Regions from separate parts of the Dactylosporangium cerinum genome, predicted to be linked through region 1. Evidence: riboswitches for the same ligand, from Rfam matches in the RefSeq annotation. Region 1 holds a riboswitch; the other holds the start of a gene.
What was found. A riboswitch is a leader RNA that binds a small molecule or an ion and turns the genes downstream of it on or off. The one in region 1 is predicted to bind cobalamin.
Positions count from the first base shown of each region.

Region 2: linked by a shared signal. The riboswitch ahead of ACFPIJ_RS36685 (cobaltochelatase subunit CobN) and the one ahead of ACFPIJ_RS63945 (VWA domain-containing protein) in region 1 are both predicted to bind cobalamin.

Region 1 covers NZ_JBHSIU010000131.1:387,296-398,215, forward strand. Annotated here, with positions in the region: gene ACFPIJ_RS63895 (class I SAM-dependent methyltransferase) at 1-703, opposite strand, end outside; gene ACFPIJ_RS63900 (hypothetical protein) at 888-1,301, shown strand; gene ACFPIJ_RS63905 (hypothetical protein) at 1,392-2,153, opposite strand; gene ACFPIJ_RS63910 (MFS transporter) at 2,413-3,582, shown strand; gene ACFPIJ_RS63915 (hypothetical protein) at 3,823-5,058, opposite strand; gene ACFPIJ_RS63920 (hypothetical protein) at 5,064-5,516, opposite strand; gene ACFPIJ_RS63925 (copper resistance CopC family protein) at 5,602-6,339, shown strand; gene ACFPIJ_RS63930 (hypothetical protein) at 6,364-6,753, opposite strand; gene ACFPIJ_RS63935 (hypothetical protein) at 6,786-7,106, opposite strand; gene ACFPIJ_RS63940 (hypothetical protein) at 7,336-8,187, opposite strand; cobalamin riboswitch at 8,258-8,388, shown strand; gene ACFPIJ_RS63945 (VWA domain-containing protein) at 8,421-10,517, shown strand; gene cobO (cob(I)yrinic acid a,c-diamide adenosyltransferase) at 10,520-10,920, shown strand, end outside.
Region 2 covers NZ_JBHSIU010000051.1:671-7,038, forward strand. Annotated here, with positions in the region: gene ACFPIJ_RS36685 (cobaltochelatase subunit CobN) at 1-3,124, opposite strand, end outside; cobalamin riboswitch at 3,164-3,352, opposite strand; gene ACFPIJ_RS36690 (precorrin-3B synthase) at 3,388-4,515, shown strand; gene ACFPIJ_RS36695 (precorrin-8X methylmutase) at 4,601-5,227, shown strand; gene ACFPIJ_RS36700 (precorrin-2 C(20)-methyltransferase) at 5,224-6,368, shown strand, end outside.

The sequences.
Region 1 (10,920 bases):
GCACCTCCAGCATCGTCTCCGTCGCCGCAGGGTCGCCGACCAGGGCGTCCAGGCGGTCGTCGTTGAGCCACAGCGGGCACTCCACCGCGACGACCTGGACGTCGGTCAGCCCGGCGTCCTCCGCCTCCGCGGCGACCTCCTCCGGGCGGTGGAAGTACGCGGTGGTGAAGTAGCTGCGGCCCGACGAGTCGTTCACGTGCCGGCCCTCGCGCAGGGCGCGCTCGACCAGCGGCGGGAAGCCGGGGTCGTCGAAGAAGCCTTTGAGCAGCCCGTCCAGCAGGAACGCGAACCGGCTGATCACCGCGCCGACCACCACGCCGCCCGGGGCGACGGCCCGGGCCGCCTCGCGCCACGCGGCGACCCGGTCGGCACGTTCGGGCAGGTGGTACAGCGGGCCGAGCAGCAGCACCGCGTCGGCGGCGCCGTCGGTGACCGGCAGGGCGCGGGCGTCCCCGACGGCGGCGGTCACGCCCGGCTCCGGGGTCAGGTCCAGGACGTGCACGCGATATCCGGCGGCGGTGAGCGGGCGCGCGTAGACACCGGTGGCTCCACCCACGTCCAGCAGCGTCGCCGGCACGGGTGGCAGCACCCTGGTCAGCACGTCCCAGGTGCGCAGGAACTCGAGCCGACCGACGCCGGACGCGGTGAGCCTGGTCCGTTCGCCGCCGCGTCGGTAATACTCGGAAATCGCGTCTGTTGCCATACGCACTGTTATACCGACCGCGTTCGATCGGCTGGTGGGGTTTTCCGGGCCCGCTTCGGCCCGTTCTCGGGCGGTTCGGCTGATGTGTGGGTGGCACGTTTCCGGGATTTTGGGTCGGGCGGACGGCCGTACCGTTAGGTCCAACAGCGCAACACCGAGATACGCATCCGAGAGGAACACCCCCATGAGCGAGTACGGCGAGATCGAGACCAGCGAGGGCCACGGCGGGCTCTCCGAGGCGCACGCGGAGACCGGCAGCGAGCAGGACTACAACTCGCAGTACGGCATCCTCGAGACGGACCACCAGAGCATCGAGCACACCGAGTACGAGAACGTCAAGCACATCGAGTACACGGACGCCGCGGGCAACCACTACGAGGTGACCGAGTACACGCACTACGAGCACACCGAGATCGAGTCGGAGCACACCTTCGCCGCGTACGGCCAGGAGGGTTCCGCCGGGTTCGGTGCCGCCGAGGTCGAGGCGACCGACGCCTCCTCGGACTCGCAGGTCCTGTCGCTGACGGAGCGGTTCGAGAGCTTCCTCGGCGACGTCCTGGACGGCCCGAACTACGAGATCTCCGACAGCAGCGCCTGACCCACCCGCTCGGGTGTGTCTCGACTGCGCTAGGAACGCCGGTCAGCCTTCGGGCTGGCCGGCGTTCCGCGCTGTCCGCCCCGAGTCAGTTCACGCCCGGGTGGCGATGACGGCCAGCATCTCCGTCATCCGGTCCCAGGCCACTTCGACCGGCATCTGCTGGAACACGAACTGGACGATGACGCCCTCGGCCGCCCAACCGCACCACGTGACCAGGACATCCTCGACGCGATCGCTGCGGCACAGCGCGGCACCGTCGATGGCCCTCGGCAGGGTGCGCCGGTAGGTCGTGGCGGCCCAGTCGGACCTGCCCGCGTGTGCCGCGTCCTGGGTCGCGAGCCACCGGTTGATCGCGACCACCGGGCCGTCCGCCGTGAACCGCGCCCCGACCTGCCCGGTCACCAGCACCCAGTACTGCGGGTCGAGGGCGTCCTCGTAGGCCGCAGCGTACGGGTCTGTGATCCCGGCCTGCCGCTGCCGGGCCAGCGCCGCCGTGACCGACGTGGTGTCGGCCGAGCGCCGCAGCGGCCCGGCCTCAGCCGGCGCGACCAGCACCCACTTGTACACGGGGCCGGACGACCGGCCGCCGCTCGGTGACGCGGACGCGGTGCCAGGGAGGCCGGGCTGCGTGGCCGGCCTCGTCGGGCGGGCAACCGGGGACTTCGCCGCGCGGGTGGCCGGGGGCGAGGCCGTGCGGTGTCCCAGGCGGTTCATGGTGTACCCGTAGACGCCGACGCAGGCCACCAGGACCACGATGCCGGCCAGGATGGCGATCATCGGACCGGGACGCAGCCGCCGGGCGCCGCGCGGGCCGGGCTCGGGCGGCTGGTAGTGGTAGGGCGTCGGCTGCATCAGTGGCCGATCCGGCGCCGCGAACTCTCCGCCGGACGGAACCTGCGGCGTCCAGTGCGAAGCGGGCGGCACCGGCGCAGCCGGGGAAGGCGAAGGGGACGGGGGCGGCGAGCCGTCGGGCGGGTGCCACCCCTGGTTGGGCTCCGGACCGACCACTGCCACTCCCCGCCGTCGCTGAACATCGGACCGGCGCAGGATACGTGATCATGCAGCCGCGGAGCGGCCCACGCGACGGAGGCGCCGGCGGTACCGTGGCAAAATGACGACCACGAAAAGCGTCGATGCCCGGCGGGGTCATCGCGACCTCGCCGTGCTCACGGCCGGTCTCGCGGTGTCGATCGCCGGCGACGCGGCCGCGTTCATCGCGCTGCTGCTGCGGCTGCAACCGCACGGCAGCGGTTGGGTCGCGGCGCTGCTCGCGGCCGAACTGGCGCCGTTCGTGGTGCTGGCGCCGGTGGTGGGGCGGGTCGTCGACCGGTTCGAGACCCGGGCCGTGCTGATCGTCGCGCTGCTCGGCCAGGCCGTTGTCGCGGTGCCCCTGGCCCTGCTGGACGGGCCGTTGCCGACCGTGCTGCTGTTCGCCGCGCTCGCCAGCCTGTCGGCGTTCGTGCGGCCGTCGACGAACGCGCTCGTGCCCGCCATCACCGGCCCCGACGGGCAGCAACGCGGCTTCGCCCGGCTCGGGCTCGGCTTCGGGCTCGGCTGGATCGTCGGGCCCGGCGTCGGCGGGCTGCTCACCGGCTGGTTCGGGGTGCGGACCGCGGTGCTCGCCGACGCGGCCACGTTCGCCGTGCTCGCCGGCGCATGCGCGCTGCTCACGGTGCGCCGGCGGCCCGACCCTTCGGCGGTCGGCCGCGACCGCTCCGGCGGGCTGCGGCTGCTGCTCGGCGACCGGGTCCTGTCCGTCGCGATCCTCGGCGCCGCGGTCTGCACCGGCGCCGCCATCGTGGACAACGTCGCCGCGCCGTTTCGCTTCATCGACCAGCTCGGCGCGTCGGACAGCCAGTACGGGCTCTACCTGACGCTGTGGGGCGTCGGCTCGCTCGCCGGTGCGCAGGTGCTGCCGCTGCTGCGCTTCAGCCACCGCACCGGGCTCGCCGTCGCGTGCCTGACCACCGGCGCAGGGATCGCGGGTATCGGGGTCGCGCCGACGCTGCTGCTCGCGTACGCCGCGGCCGTTGTCGGCGGGGTGGGCAACGGCATGCTGAACGTCGCCCAGAGCGCGCTCGTCACCGCCCGCACCGCGCCGGAGCGGCACGGCCGCGTCTTTGCCACCGTCGGCGCCGTCGTCCAGACCGCCATCGGCGGCGGCACCGCGGCCGCCGCCCCGCTCGTCGCCTGGCTCGGCGGCGGTGGCGCCATGCTCACCGCCGGCGTCACGTCCATGGCGGCCGCCGTCACCGTCCTGCTCCTCACGAGCAGGGCCTGAGGGCGGACCGGGGTGTGCTGATACCGGTCAGGGGTGTCGGGTGGGTGACAGGGTGGCGCAAGTGTTCGCCAAGTGGGCGCCAAGTGCGGGGCGGCATGCTCTTTCCAGCAGCAACCGAAAGGGTCCGCAAGGGCCCTCGCACGGACTAGCTCGAAGGCCCCCCTTCGATATACATATTTCGCTGGACCGGTAGAGCGGCGCTCCTCCCTCGCGCCGCTCTACCAAGCGTTCCGAGCGCTTTCAGCCGGTGAAGAGCAGGACCAGGCCGGCGACCGTGTAGGCGACCATCAGCCCCAGCAGCGGCACCTGGCCGGTCATCGCCTGGGCGCGGGGGAAGAGTTTCAGGGCCCGGTCGTGGGCGAGGACCGTGCCGACCAGGTGCCCGAGGATGATGGCGGTGATCTGGACGTTGGCGACGCCCGTCGGGGTGATGACGCCCGTCCACGGGTCGAAGTCGGGCTGGTCGAGCAGCAGCGCGACTGTGCGCTGGCCCTCCAGGACGAACAGCGAGTAGTAGTGCGCCACGACGTAGCCGACGACGATCGGCACGATCGAGTGGGCCAGCTCGCCCGGGGTGCGCTCGGCCGAGGTGTGGCCGCGCCGGCCCGCCGCCCGGGTGGCGACGGTGTACGCGAGCGCCACCGCACCCACCACGCCGAGCAGGCCGAGGGTGCCGGTGACGGGTGCGGGCAGGCCGTTCTCCTGGGTGAAGCGCAGCCAGAACAGGGCGCCGGACATCGCGTCGTAGAAGGTGGCGCCGAGCAGGATGACGACGACGGCGACCAGGCCGGGCGCGGGGCGCAGGCCGGCGATCCCGTCGAGGGGGTTGCGCCAGACGCGGGTGCCGTCGGGGCGGCGGCCGATCACGGCGAGCCGGCCGACCAGGTCGCTGAGCACCTCGAACGCGTCGCCGCGGGTGAACCAGTCGGGGCCGTAGACGAAGGCTCCGGCGAGCATCGCCACGGCGTACACGGCGAGCCAGGTGCCCAGGACCGGCAGGGTCGCCCGGTCCGGGGCGACGAGCTCCAGCCAGGCGAACGCGAACAGCCCGACCGCCGCGGGCCAGTAGCCGAGACCGGCGGGCAGCTCGCGGCGGGGCTTGAAGCCCAGCGACAGGGTCCGCAGCGGGTTCAGCGCCCGCCAGACCGGGCCGAGCAGCAGCGACAGCGGGACCAGGCCGACCCAGAACAGCACGTACACGATCCCGGCGGCCGGGTTGTCGGCGTTGTCGGGCAGCGTGAACGTCCAGGCCAGCACCGCCAGCAGCGCGATGCCGAGCAGCCGCGGCACGGCGGCGGGCACGGCGAACGTCCGCACCGGGCGGCCCGCTGCCGGGTCGAGCCGTGGGGCGCGCCACGCAACACCGAGCACGAGGAACGACACGATCAGGGCGGCGGCGGCCCCGACGAGCAGCTGGCCGAGGGTGAGCGGCAGGTCCTGGCGGCCACCGACGCCGTGCGCCAGGACCGGGGTCACGGGGTTCAACGGACCACGAGCTGGAAGAGGACCAGGTGCGACGAGTGCGTCTCCACCTCGAACAGCCCGGTCTTGTCGACCCGCAGGTCGATCGAGGCGGGGGTCCCGGCCGGCAGCGCCAGGGTCTTGTCGTAGCCGTGCACGTGCAGCTCGTCGGCGACGTCGGAGGTGACGGTGATGCGCACCAGGCTGCCCTTGGCGACCTCGACCCGGCCGGTCGGCGGGGTCACCTTGCGTTTCGCGACGGTGACCACGACCTCCTTGTCGAAGGCCGGGACGGGGGAGGGCGGTGCCGACGTCGGACCCGCGGTCGGCGACACCGAGGCCCCCGGGGAGGCCACCGGGGCGGCGCTGGTCGCCGGGGCGCCGGTGGTGGGCGCGGCGGCGGGCGAGTCGCAGCCGGCGGTCAGGAACGCGAGCAGGCAGGCGGCGGCGACGGTGGATCGGGCGGCAGGCACGAAAGGGGCTCCGGGGGCGGCGGGTTTGTCAGGGCTGTGAATTTAGCGTCTTGTCGCTCATGGGGGAACCCGGCATCATGTGCCGATGCGATCGGTCCGCGCCACTATGGTCAGATTCGCGGTGCTGACGATCGTCGCCGCGCTCGGTTTGGTGCTGCCCGCGGCACCGGCCTGGGCCCACGGACAGCTCGCCATGTCCGACCCGGTGCAGGACAGCACCGTCGACAAACCCCGTGCTGAGGTGTCGCTCTACTTCACGGAGCAGCCGGCGTCGTTCGCCTGGTTCACCGTCACGGCACCGTCCGGGCTGCGGGTCGAGGGCGGCTGGCGGGGTGGTGAGCCCAAGCGGCTCGACAAGCCCGTCCAGGAATACTTCATGGTCGACGGGAAGTTCGAGCCCAGGTCGTACAACACCGGCTTCCCGGCGATCGTCCCGGTGTCGCACTGGCCGGAGCAGGGGCTCTACACCGTCGCGTACCAGTCGGTCGCCTCCGACGGCGAGGCGGTGAAGGGGCAGCTGCGGTTCACCTACAGCGGCTCGGTGACACCGGCGCCGGCCGGCTGGACCGCGCCGGCCGGCGGGCCGCCGGAGGCGCTGACCAGGGCGCTCAACAAGGAGAATGCCCCGGCGGCGACGCAGGCCGCGCCCACTGCCGGCCCGCAGCAGGCGCTGCCGCCGGCCGCCCCGGCGACGCCGTTCGTGCTCACCGACTGGCTGATCCCGGGGCTGCTCATCGCCGGCGTCGCGGTGATGGTCTGGCTCGCGGCCCGCCGGGCGCCGATCCAGCCGGAGAAGAAACGCCGCAAGGCCGCCCTCCGGTAGGAGGACGGCCGGCGCGGCCGGGTGTCACTTCGTGGCGGTCCCGCAGGTCTGCTGGATCTGCTGGGTGAGCCGGTTGGCGAACCCGTGGTCACTGATGATCCGCTGCTGGTACTGCTCGACCTGCGCGTCGGTCAGCCCGGTGTAGATGGGCTTGCTCGCGTACGCGTCGGCCATCGCGCCCGGGTCGGTGTAGACCCGCGACTGCACCGCGCACAGGTGCGCCGCCGTGGTGTCCACGTAGATCGTCTCCAACCGTTCGGGTGTCAACGACGCGCTGGCGGAGGGGCCGGCCCCGGTTACCACGGACGGGGCGGAGATCTTCGCCGGGGTGTTCGCCGACTCGTCGCCGCAGCCGGTCAGTCCGGCCGTGGCAGCGAGTGCGGCGAGCGCGAGCAGCGCTCTGGAGCGGATCATGACGATGCCTTCCTGCAGCGACGGGCCGGCTTCTAGACGACGACGAGCGTGAGTGGATTGGTGTCGGTGGTGGTGCCGTAGGTCTGCTTGACGGTGAGCGTGTAGGTGCCGGCGGCGACGTTCGTGGCGTCGAACTTCACCGACGCGTAGTCGTCGGCCCCGACGGGCAGCCCGGCGGCGTCGTTGAGCTGCGTGTACGCCCGGTCGGCGGGGTAGCTCACGCCCAGACCGGCAGGGCCGCCGGAGACGGTGATCTTCAGGTCGTCGACGCCGGCCTTGCGCGCCTGGAACACCAGCTGGCTCCAGACCGGGGTCTTCTTCGGCACGGTCACCGTGGAGGTCTTCTGCGTCACGCCGTCGCCGCTGACCAGGATGATCGGCAGGGTCGCGTCGAGGTGGCGGTGCGCGCGGTGCCAGCCCGAAGGCGGGGGTTGCGGCGCTGGCCGGGGACGCGGCGGGCAGGACGGCGGCCGCACCGGCGGCGCAGGCGATGGCGACTGAGGCTGAACGGCGCATCGGAGAGGTCCTTCTCTGTCGGGCTGCTGATGTCTGCCAGATCGGCCGATCCCGCGTGGGCTTGAGCTAGCCGCCGAGCGCCATCCAGGTGTCGTACTGGTGCACCGCGATTCCCTCGAACGCCGCATAGCGCTGGGCGGCGCTGTCGACCGCGCTCAGGGTCGCCCGCATGGCGCTGCCGCTGCCGCCGTGGAACGTGCAGTACGCGCAGTCACCGAGCGCCTGCGTCTCCGCGCCGAGCCGGGCCGGCTTGGCCGCCTTCCCCGCCCGTTGCAGCAGGTCGTCGGCGACGCCGATCATGGAGTTGCCGCCGGTGGCGGTGTTGCGGTAGCTCATCACCGTGACGCCGTCGACCCGCGCCAGCACGGCGTCGGCCAGGTTCTCCCCGCCGACCTGCACCGTCGGCAGCCAGAACGGCACGTCGAGTTCGACGGGCGGCCCGACTCGCGCCAGCTCGTCCAGCAGCGCCAGCAGCATCGGTACCAACGCCGCCTGTTGCTCGTCCCAGGACGGCAGCAGATAGGGCTCGACGTCGACGTGCAGGCCCCGGAACAGCCCGGTCGCGGTGGCGGCGCGGGCCCAGGCCAGGGCGGTGCTGTGATCCGTGGTCCAGGCCGGTTCGCCGCCGAGCGCGTCCAGGACGATCCCGGCGTCGTCACACAGCGCGCGCAGCCGGGTCAGCTCCGTGACGCCGGCCCGCGGATCGTAGTACGCGAAGATCGTCGTGACCGAGTTGGCGACCGCCCAGTCGACGACCGACTCCGGGGCCGCCCGCTGCCACAGCCACATGGCCCGGGTGCCGGGCGGCGCCACCGACGTCTCCGGCGCGAGCGGCGGCAGGCGCGGATGCACGGCCGCGACCAGCAGCCCCAGGGTCAGCACGACGCACAGGACGGCGTGCGCCACGCTCCGGATCACGTCAACTGTTCGGCGGCGCGGACCCGGCCCGAAGGATTTGGGTCACGTTGACGTCACTGGGAGCCGTGGGACACGATGAACCCCGAGCGGTCATAGGGAGGAACCCAGTGCGAGTCTGGGACGGTCCCGCCACTGTGACCGGGCGCCACCAGCCGGGTGCATCCGGGAGTCAGAGACTCCAGCCGCTCGCTTGACGACCCAGCGGGCGCGGACCCGCCGAAGGGAATGTGCCCGTGACGTCGCCGTACCCGTTCTCGGCCGTGGTCGGCCTGCCCGACCTGCGCCTCGCCCTGCTGCTGACCGCCGTGTCACCGGCGATCGGCGGGGTCCTCGTCCGGGGCGAGAAGGGCACCGCCAAGTCGACCGTCGTGCGGGGCCTCGCCACGCTGCTGCCCGAGGTCGACGTCGTGGCCGGCTGCCGCTTCGCCTGCGATCCCGCCGCGCCGGACCCCTCGTGCCCGGACGGCCCGCACGCTCCTGATTTTGGTTTGGTCCGGCGCCGGTCCGCCCTGGTCGAGCTGCCCGTCGGGGCGACCGAGGACCGGGTCGTCGGCACCCTCGACCTGCAGCGGGCCCTCGGCGACGGGGTCAAGGCCTACGAGCCCGGCCTGCTCGCCGCCGCGCACCGCGGCGTGCTCTACGTCGACGAGGTCAACCTCCTGCCCGACCACCTGGTCGACCTGCTCCTCGACGCGGCCGCGATGGGCCGCGCCCACGTCGAGCGTGACGGGGTCTCCGTCAAGCACGCCGCCCGCTTCCTGCTCGTCGGCACCATGAACCCGGAGGAGGGCGAGCCGCGCCCGCAGCTCGTCGACCGGTTCGGGCTGGTCGTCGGGGTCGCGTCGCCGTCGACACCGGCGCCGCGAGCCGAGGTGGTGCGGCGGCGCCTGGCCTACGAGAACGACCCCGAGGCGTTCGCGGCCCGGTTCGCCGAGGAGGACACCGCGCTCGCGGCCCGGATCGCCGCGGCCCGGCGGGCGCTGCCCGGGGTGTCGCTGCCGGACCGGCAGCTGGACCGCATCGCGCGGATCTGCCTGGCCTACCGGGTCGACGGGCTGCGCGCCGACATCGTCGTGGCCCGCACCGCGGTCGCGCTCGCCGCCTGGCACGGCCGGACCGTGGTGACGAAGGACGACCTGCGCGACGCGGCCCGCCTCGCGCTGCCGCACCGGCGCCGCCGCGATCCCCTCGACCCGCCGGGCGCGGACCAGGAGCGACTGGAGGAGATCCTCGACCAGGAGCTCAACGGCCCCGACGACGACGGTGGTCCTGACGAGGGGGGCCCTGACGATGGCCCGGATGGAGGCGATCCGCCGCCTTCCGATCCTTCCCCCGGTTCCGATCCCGCTGCACCGGATATTTCCGACAAGTCGCATGATGCGAACGGCGGTGGCGGGGCGCCCCCACCTGTCTCGCCCGGTTCCAGCACGCCCCCGCCCGATCCCAGCGCGGACAAGTCCGAAATTTCGGATCTGAGCGATGTGGCGCCGGGCAACGACGGCGACGCGGGCCCCGCCACGCAGCCGGCCGGGGAGCTGGCGTTCGCGCAGGCGCCGTACCAGACCCGGCTCCTGACGATCGGTGGCCGGGCCAACCGGCAGCAGGGCGCCCACGCCGGCCGGCGCTCACCCGCGCACGGGCGGCACGGGCGCGTGGTGCGGTCCCGGCAGCCCAGCGGCGGCAAGCTCGTCAGCCTGCACCTGCCCGACAGCGTGCGCGCCGCGGCGCTGCGCGGCTCCCGCAGCGTGCACGCCCAGGACCTCCGCGAGGCGGTCAAGGTGGGCCGGGAGGCCAACCTGGTGCTGTTCGTCGTCGACGCGTCCGGGTCGATGGCCGCCCGGCAGCGCATGACGGTCGTCAAGACGGCCGTGCTGTCGTTGCTGCGCGACGCGTACCAGCGCCGGGACAAGGTCGGCATGATCACCTTCCGGGGTGCGGAGGCGACCAGCGTCCTGGAGCCGACCGCCAGCCACGAGGTCGGCGTCCTGCGCCTGGCCGAGCTGCGCACCGGGGGCCGCACGCCCCTCGCCGCCGGGCTGCGGCAGGCCGCCCGCACCCTGCACGGCGAGCGGCGCCGCGACGCCCGCCGCCGTCCGCTGCTCGTCGTCGTCACCGACGGCCGGGCCACCAGCGGCCCCGACCCGCTGACGGTCGTGCCCGCTCTGGCCGGGGTGCCCGCCGTCGTCGTGGACTGCGAGTCCGGACCCGTGCGGCTCGGCCTTGCCCAGCGCCTCGCCCGCGCCCTGTCCGCCGACTGCGTCCCGCTGTCGGCCCTGTCCGCCGGGTCAGCCGGGAAAGCCGGGTCCGCCGTGTCCGTTGTGGGGAGCTGAACATGCCGCAGGGCAAGGTCGAGAGCGTGCCCGACGACGGGCTCACCACCCGCCAGCGCCGCCGGCAGCACGTCCTGGCCGTCCACACCGGACAGGGCAAGGGCAAGTCGACGGCCGCGTTCGGGATGGCGCTGCGCGCGTGGAGCGCCGGCTGGCCGATCGCCGTGTACCAGTTCGTGAAGAGCCCGAAGTGGAAGGTCGGCGAGGAGACCGCGCTCAAGGCGCTCGGGGAGACCGGCAAGGGCGGTCCCGTCGTGTGGCAGAAGATGGGCGAGGGCTGGTCCTGGATCCAGCGCCCCGGCAGCGAGCGCGACCACGCCGCCGAGGCCGCCGAGGGCTGGGCGCAGATCAAGCGCGACCTGGCCGCCGAGGCGCACCGGTTCTACGTGCTCGACGAGTTCAC
Region 2 (6,368 bases), on a different contig from region 1:
TGCCGCCGTGGTACTGGAAGTAGTCGTCGGAGTCGGCGATGTCGTGTTCGCGGGTGTCGGTGTTCTTGACCGCGACGCTGATCCGCTTGTAGGCGCCTTCCATGTCGCCGCGGGCGGGGAGCCCGTCCAGGCCGCGGCCGTAGGCGTAGCCGCCCCAGACGGCGTACACCTCGGCGAGGTCGGCGTCGTCGCGCCAGTTACGGCTGTCGATGAGGGGGAGGATGCCCGCGCCGTAGGCGCCCGGTTTGGAGCCGAAGACGCGCAGCGTGGCGCGGCGCTGGTCGCCGTGCAGGGCAGCGTCGGCATCGACATGGGCGCGCACGTAGTTGTCGTCAGCGGACTCCGGAAGCGAGGCCACCAGCTGCACGGCGTCGTCGAGGAGGGCGACGACGTGCGGGAACGCGTCGCGGAAGAAGCCGCTGATCCGCATCGTGACGTCGATGCGGGGGCGGCCCAGCTCGGTCAGGTCGACGGGGGAGAGGCTGACCACCCGGCGGGACGCGTCGTCCCAGACCGGGCGGACCCCGAGCAGGGCGAGGGCCTCGGCGATGTCGTCGCCCGCGGTGCGCATCGCGCTGGTGCCCCACATCGACAACCCGACGGAACGCGGCCACTCGCCGTGGTCGGCGCGGTATCGGGCGAGCAACGAGTCGGCCATCGCCTGGCCGGTCTCCCAGGCCAGCCGGCTCGGGATCGCCTTGGGGTCCACGGAGTAGAAGTTGCGGCCGGTCGGCAGGACGTTGATGAGACCACGCAGCGGCGAGCCGCTCGGCCCGGCCGGGACGTAGCCGCCGTCCAGGGCGTGCAGCACCATCGTCAGTTCGTCGGTGGTGCGCGCCAGCCGCGGCACGATCTCCCGGGCCGCGAACTCCAGCACCCGTACCACATCCGGAATATCGGAAATATCGGAGATGTCCGAAGTGGGCCAGCCCCGCGACTCCATCTCCGCAACCAGCGCGCGGGCTGAAGACTCCACCGTGTCCACCGAGACGCGGCCGGAAGCGCCCTCGGTCAAACCCAGCGCCTCGCGCAGACCCGGCAGCGCGGCCACCGTGCCACCCCACATCTGGCGGGCCCGCAGCATCGCCAGGACCAGGTCGACCCGCGCCTCACCCGACGGTGCCACCCCCAGCACGTGCAGCCCGTCGCGGATCTGCACGTCCTTGATCTCGCACAGCCAGCCGTCGATGTGCAGGATGAGCTCGTCGAAGCCGTCCTCGCCCGGCCGGTCGGCCAGGCCCAGGTCGTGGTCGAGCCGGGCGGCCTGCAGCAGCGTCCAGATCTGGGCGCGGATCGCCGGCAGCTTCGCCGGGTCGAGGGCCGCGATCGTCGCGTGCTCGTCCAGGAGCTGCTCGAGGCGGGCGATGTCACCGTACGAGTCGGCCCGCGCCATCGGCGGGATCAGGTGGTCGACCAGCGTGGCGTGCGCCCGGCGCTTCGCCTGGGTGCCCTCGCCGGGGTCGTTGACCAGGAACGGGTAGATCAGCGGCAGGTTGCCCAGCGCCGCGTCGGCGCCGCAGGACGCGGACAGTCCGACGGTCTTGCCCGGCAGCCACTCCAGGTTGCCGTGCTTGCCGACGTGGACGACCGCGTGCGCGCCGAACTCGTCGGCCAGCCAGCGGTACGCGGCCAGGTAGTGGTGGCTCGGCGGCAGGTCCGGGTCGTGGTAGATCGCGACCGGGTTCTCCCCGAAGCCCCGCGGCGGCTGCACCATCACCACGATGTTGCCCTCGCGCAGCGCTGCCAGGACGATCTCACCCTCGGGATCACGGGACGTGTCGACGAACAGCGACCCGGGCGCCGGCCCCCAGTGCTGCTCCATCGACGCGCGCAGTTCCGGCGGCAGGGTGGCGAACCAGGCCTTGTAGCGACCAGCGGAGATCCGGATCGGGTTGCCCTGCAGCTGATCCTCGGTGAGCCAGTTGACGTCCTGCCCACCGGCGGCGATGAGCGTGTGCATGAGTGCGTCGCCGTCCTTGGGGAACCCGTCCGCGCCCACATAGCCCCGCTCGTCCAAAGCGGACAGGAGCCGGACCACGCTGGCGGGCGTGTCGAGGCCGACGGCGTTGCCGATTCGCGCGTGTTTGGTGGGGTACGCACTGAGCATGAGCACGATCTTGCGCTCGCTGGGCGGCAGGTGCCGCAACCGTGCGTGCCCGACGGCGATCCCGGCGACCCGGCCGGCCCGCTCAGGATCGGCGACGTAGACGGTGAGTCCGTCGGCGTCGACCTCCTTGAACGAGAACGGCACCGTGATGATCCGCCCGTCGAACTCGGGGATCGCGACCTGCGTGGCGGTGTCGAGCGGCGACAGGCCGTCGTCGTTGGCGTCCCAGGTGTCGCGGGCGCTGGTCAGGCACAGTCCCTGCAGGATCGGCACGTCGAGCGCGGCCAGGGCACCCACGTCCCAGGCCTCGTCCTCGCCACCGGCCTGCGCGTCGGCGGGCCGCGTGCCGCCCGCGGCGAGGACGGTGACGACGAGCGCGTCGGCCTGCCGCAGCGTGTCGAGCAGCTCGGCCGGCGCGGTGCGCAGCGACGACGCGAACACGGGCAGCGCCCGGCCGCCGGCATCCTCGATCGCATCGCACAGCGTCCCCACGAACGCGGTGTTGCCGGCCAGGTGGTGCGCCCGGTAGTAGATGACACCGACGGTGGGGCCTGTTGCGGTTGAGGGACGGTCGAGCAGCCCCCAGGTGGGGGTGGTCGCCGGCGGCGCGAAGCCGTGGCCGGTGAGCAGGACCGTGTCGGACAGGAAGTTGTGCAGCTCACCCAGGTTGGCCGGGCCGCCCTCGGCGAAATACGCGTGGGCCTGCGCGGCGACCCCGGCGGGCACCGTGGAGTGCGACATCAGCTCGGCGTCGGGCAGCTGCTCACCACCGAGCAGGACCACTGGCAGCGGGAGCCGGGAGCTGCCGGAAGGGCGTGACAGCCGGAGCAGCGCGTCGAAGCCCTCCTGCCAGTCCCGGTAGCCGCCCAGGAACCGCACCACGACCAGGTCGGCGCCGTCGGCCAGGCCCGGGAGGTCCTCGACGGCGGTCCGGGACGGGTTGGCCAGCCGGAACGCGGCACCGCTCGCACGCGCGCTGAGCAGGTCGGTGTCAGACGTCGACAACAGCAGGATCACGCCGGGGTCCTCCCTCGGGGTCCGCGCCCCAAGTCGGTCGGGAAAGGTCGGGCGACGGAGAGTCTCCTGGCTCCCGGATCGGCGCTCGCCTCCGGCCTTCCCAGGTGTGCAAAACCCGGTGGCCTTCTGTCGAAGGTCAGCTCCCCGGTCACAGTGGCGGGACCGCGCCGGATTCACACCGGCTTCCTCCACACGTCGCCGTACAGCACCGACAACTCTCCTGGACAGCGCTGTCTTGCGTCAAGCGCAGTAGTATCCGGCCCGTGCAGGCTGCCAGTGGACGCGACGCTCCGGACCGGTGCCCGGGCGCGGTGCAGGTCCACGCCGCGGCCGACGGGGGCCTGGCCCGGGTCCGGCTGCCCGGCGGGCGGCTGACCGTGGACGGCCTGCACACGCTCCGCGCGGCCGCAGCGGCGCTCGGCGATCCCGCCCTGGAGCTGACCTCACGCGGAAACATCCAGGTCAGGGCGCTGCGCCCGGGGGCGGAGACGGAGCTGGCCGCGCGGTTGTCCGCCGCCGGGCTGCTGCCGTCGGACACCCACGAACGGGTGCGCAACATCATCGCCAGCCCGCTCAGCGGCCGCGACGGCCTCGGCGACGTCGATGTGCGGTCGGTGGTGACCGCGTACGACGCCGGCCTGTGCGCCGACCCGGCCCTGGCCGCGCTGCCGGGGCGGTTCCTGGTCACCGTCGACGACGGGCGCGGCGACGTGACCCCGCTCGGCGGCGACGTCGGCCTGCACGGCGACCGGCTGACCCTGGCCGGCACGCCGACCACCGCCCGCGGCCACGCTGACCTGCTGTTGCGGGCCACCGGAGCGTTCCTGGCGGAGCGGGCCGAACAGGGCGGCAACGCGTGGCGCCTCGCCGAGCTGACCGACGGCCCGGCCAGGGTGGCTGCCCGCCTGGACGCGGCCGTCGACCCGCGTCCTGTGAACAACGGCACCGGCCCGGCCGTCGGGTGGACGCCGCAGACAGACGGGCGGGCCGCCCTCACGGTCGTCGTCCCCCTCGGGCTGCTCACCCCGGCGCAGTCGGCGGCGCTCATCGAAGCCGCGCCGGGAGAGATCATCGTCACCCCGTGGCGGACCGTCGTCGTGCCGGACGTACCGATGGCAGAAGCTGAACCCGTCGAAACCCTGCTGACGGCGGCCGGCCTGGTCACCGACCCCGGATCGCCATGGGCGGGGGTGACCGCGTGCGCCGGTCGGCCGGGCTGCGCCAAGGCCCTCGCCGACGTGCGGGCGGACGCGCGCGCGGCGGTCGAGGCGGGCACGGCGCCGACCGGACTGCCGGTGCACTGGGTCGGTTGCGAACGGCGCTGCGGCGCACCGAAGGGAAGGCACGTGGAGATGCTCGCGACCGCGGACGGCTACCAGGTGGTTACGTGACCGGGCCGGAGCGCAGCGGAGGAGCCGGGCACCATGTGCACAGTGTCGAGTCAGGCCGGCGCCGGAGCGAAGCGGAGGTGACGGCGTGACGAACTATGAGTACGTGAAGGACGGCGCGGAGATCTACCGGCGGTCGTTCGCCACGATCCGGGCCGAGGCCGACCTGTCCGGCCTGCCCGCCGACATCGCCCAGGTCACCGTCCGCATGATCCACGCGTGCGGGATGGTGGACCTCGCCGGTGACGTCGGGTACAGCGCCGACGTGGTCCGCCTCGCCCGCGCCGCGCTGCGCGACGGCGCCCCGATCCTGTGCGACGCGGAGATGGTCGCGTCCGGCGTGACCCGGGCTCGGCTGCCCCGCGACAACGAGGTCCTGTGCACCCTGCGGGACCCGCGGGTGCCGGCGCTCGCCGCCGAGCTCGGCACGACCCGCAGCGCCGCCGCCCTCGAGCTGTGGGGCGAGCGCCTCGGCGGGGCCGTCGTTGCGGTCGGCAACGCGCCGACGGCGCTGTTCCGGCTCCTGGAGATGATCGAGGCGGGCGCGCCGCGACCGGCGGCGGTGCTCGGCATCCCCGTCGGGTTCATCGGCGCGGCGGAGTCGAAGGCGGCCCTCGCCGCATCGGACCTGCCGCACCTGGTCGTGCACGGCCGCCGGGGCGGCAGCGCGATGACGGCCGCCGCCGTCAACGCGATCGCGGACGAGAAGGAATGACCACAGTGGACAGTGCAGGGGTGACCGGGCGGCTGTACGGCGTGGGCCTCGGACCGGGCGACCCGGAACTGATGACGGTGAAGGCGGCCCGGCTCGTTGCGGCCGCACCCGTGGTCGCGTTCCACAGTGCCCGCCACGGGCGCAGCATCGCGCGGTCGATCGCGGTGCCGTACCTGCGCGAAGGCCAGATCGAAGAGGCCCTCGTCTACCCGGTCACCACCGAGGAGATCGGCGACTACCGCGCGGTCATCGAGGAACACTACGACGCGTGGGCGGCCCGGCTCGCCGCGCACCTCGACGCGGGCCGCGACGTGGTGGTGCTCTGCGAGGGCGACCCGTTCTTCTACGGCTCGTACATGCACATGCACAAGCGGCTGGCACACCGGTACCCGACCGAGGTCGTGCCGGGCGTCACCTCCGTGGCCGGCGCGTCCGCGGTGCTGGGCCGGCCCCTCGTCGAACGCGACGAGATCCTCACGATCCTGCCCGGCACGCTGCCGGCCGACGTCCTCGCCGAGCGGCTCGCGGCGACCGACTCGGCCGCGGTCATGAAGCTGGGCCGCACGTTCGGCACCGTCCGCGACGCCCTGGAGCGGGCCGGCCGCCTCGACGACGCCTGGTACGTCGAGCGTGCCACCACCGACCGCGAACGGGTCGCGCCGCTGTCCACTGTGGACCCGGACAGTGTGCCGTACTTCTCGCTCGCGCTGCTCCCGAGCCGGGTGCACGAGTCGACTGCTTCCGTGCTGCGTGAACAGAAGCCCGCGACCGGCCTTGGTGAGGTCGTGGTCGTCGGGCTCGGGCCGGCCGGGCGGGACTGGCTCACCCCGGAGGCCCGGGCCGCGGTCGAGGCCGCCGAGGACCTCGTCGGCTACGGCCCTTACCTGGCAAGGATTCCGGCCAACCCGCGGCAGCGCCGGCACGCCTCCGACAACCGCGTCGAGTCGGAGCGGGCCGAGTTCGCTTTGGCGCTGGCCAAGGACGGCCGCCGCGTCGCCGTCGTGTCATCCGGCGACCCGGGTGTGTTCGCGATGGCGGCGGCGGTGCTGGAGATCGCCGCCGAGCCCCGCTGGAAGGACGTGCCGGTCCGGGTCCTGCCGGGGCTGACCGCGGCACAGGCGGTGGCGAGCCGCGTCGGCGC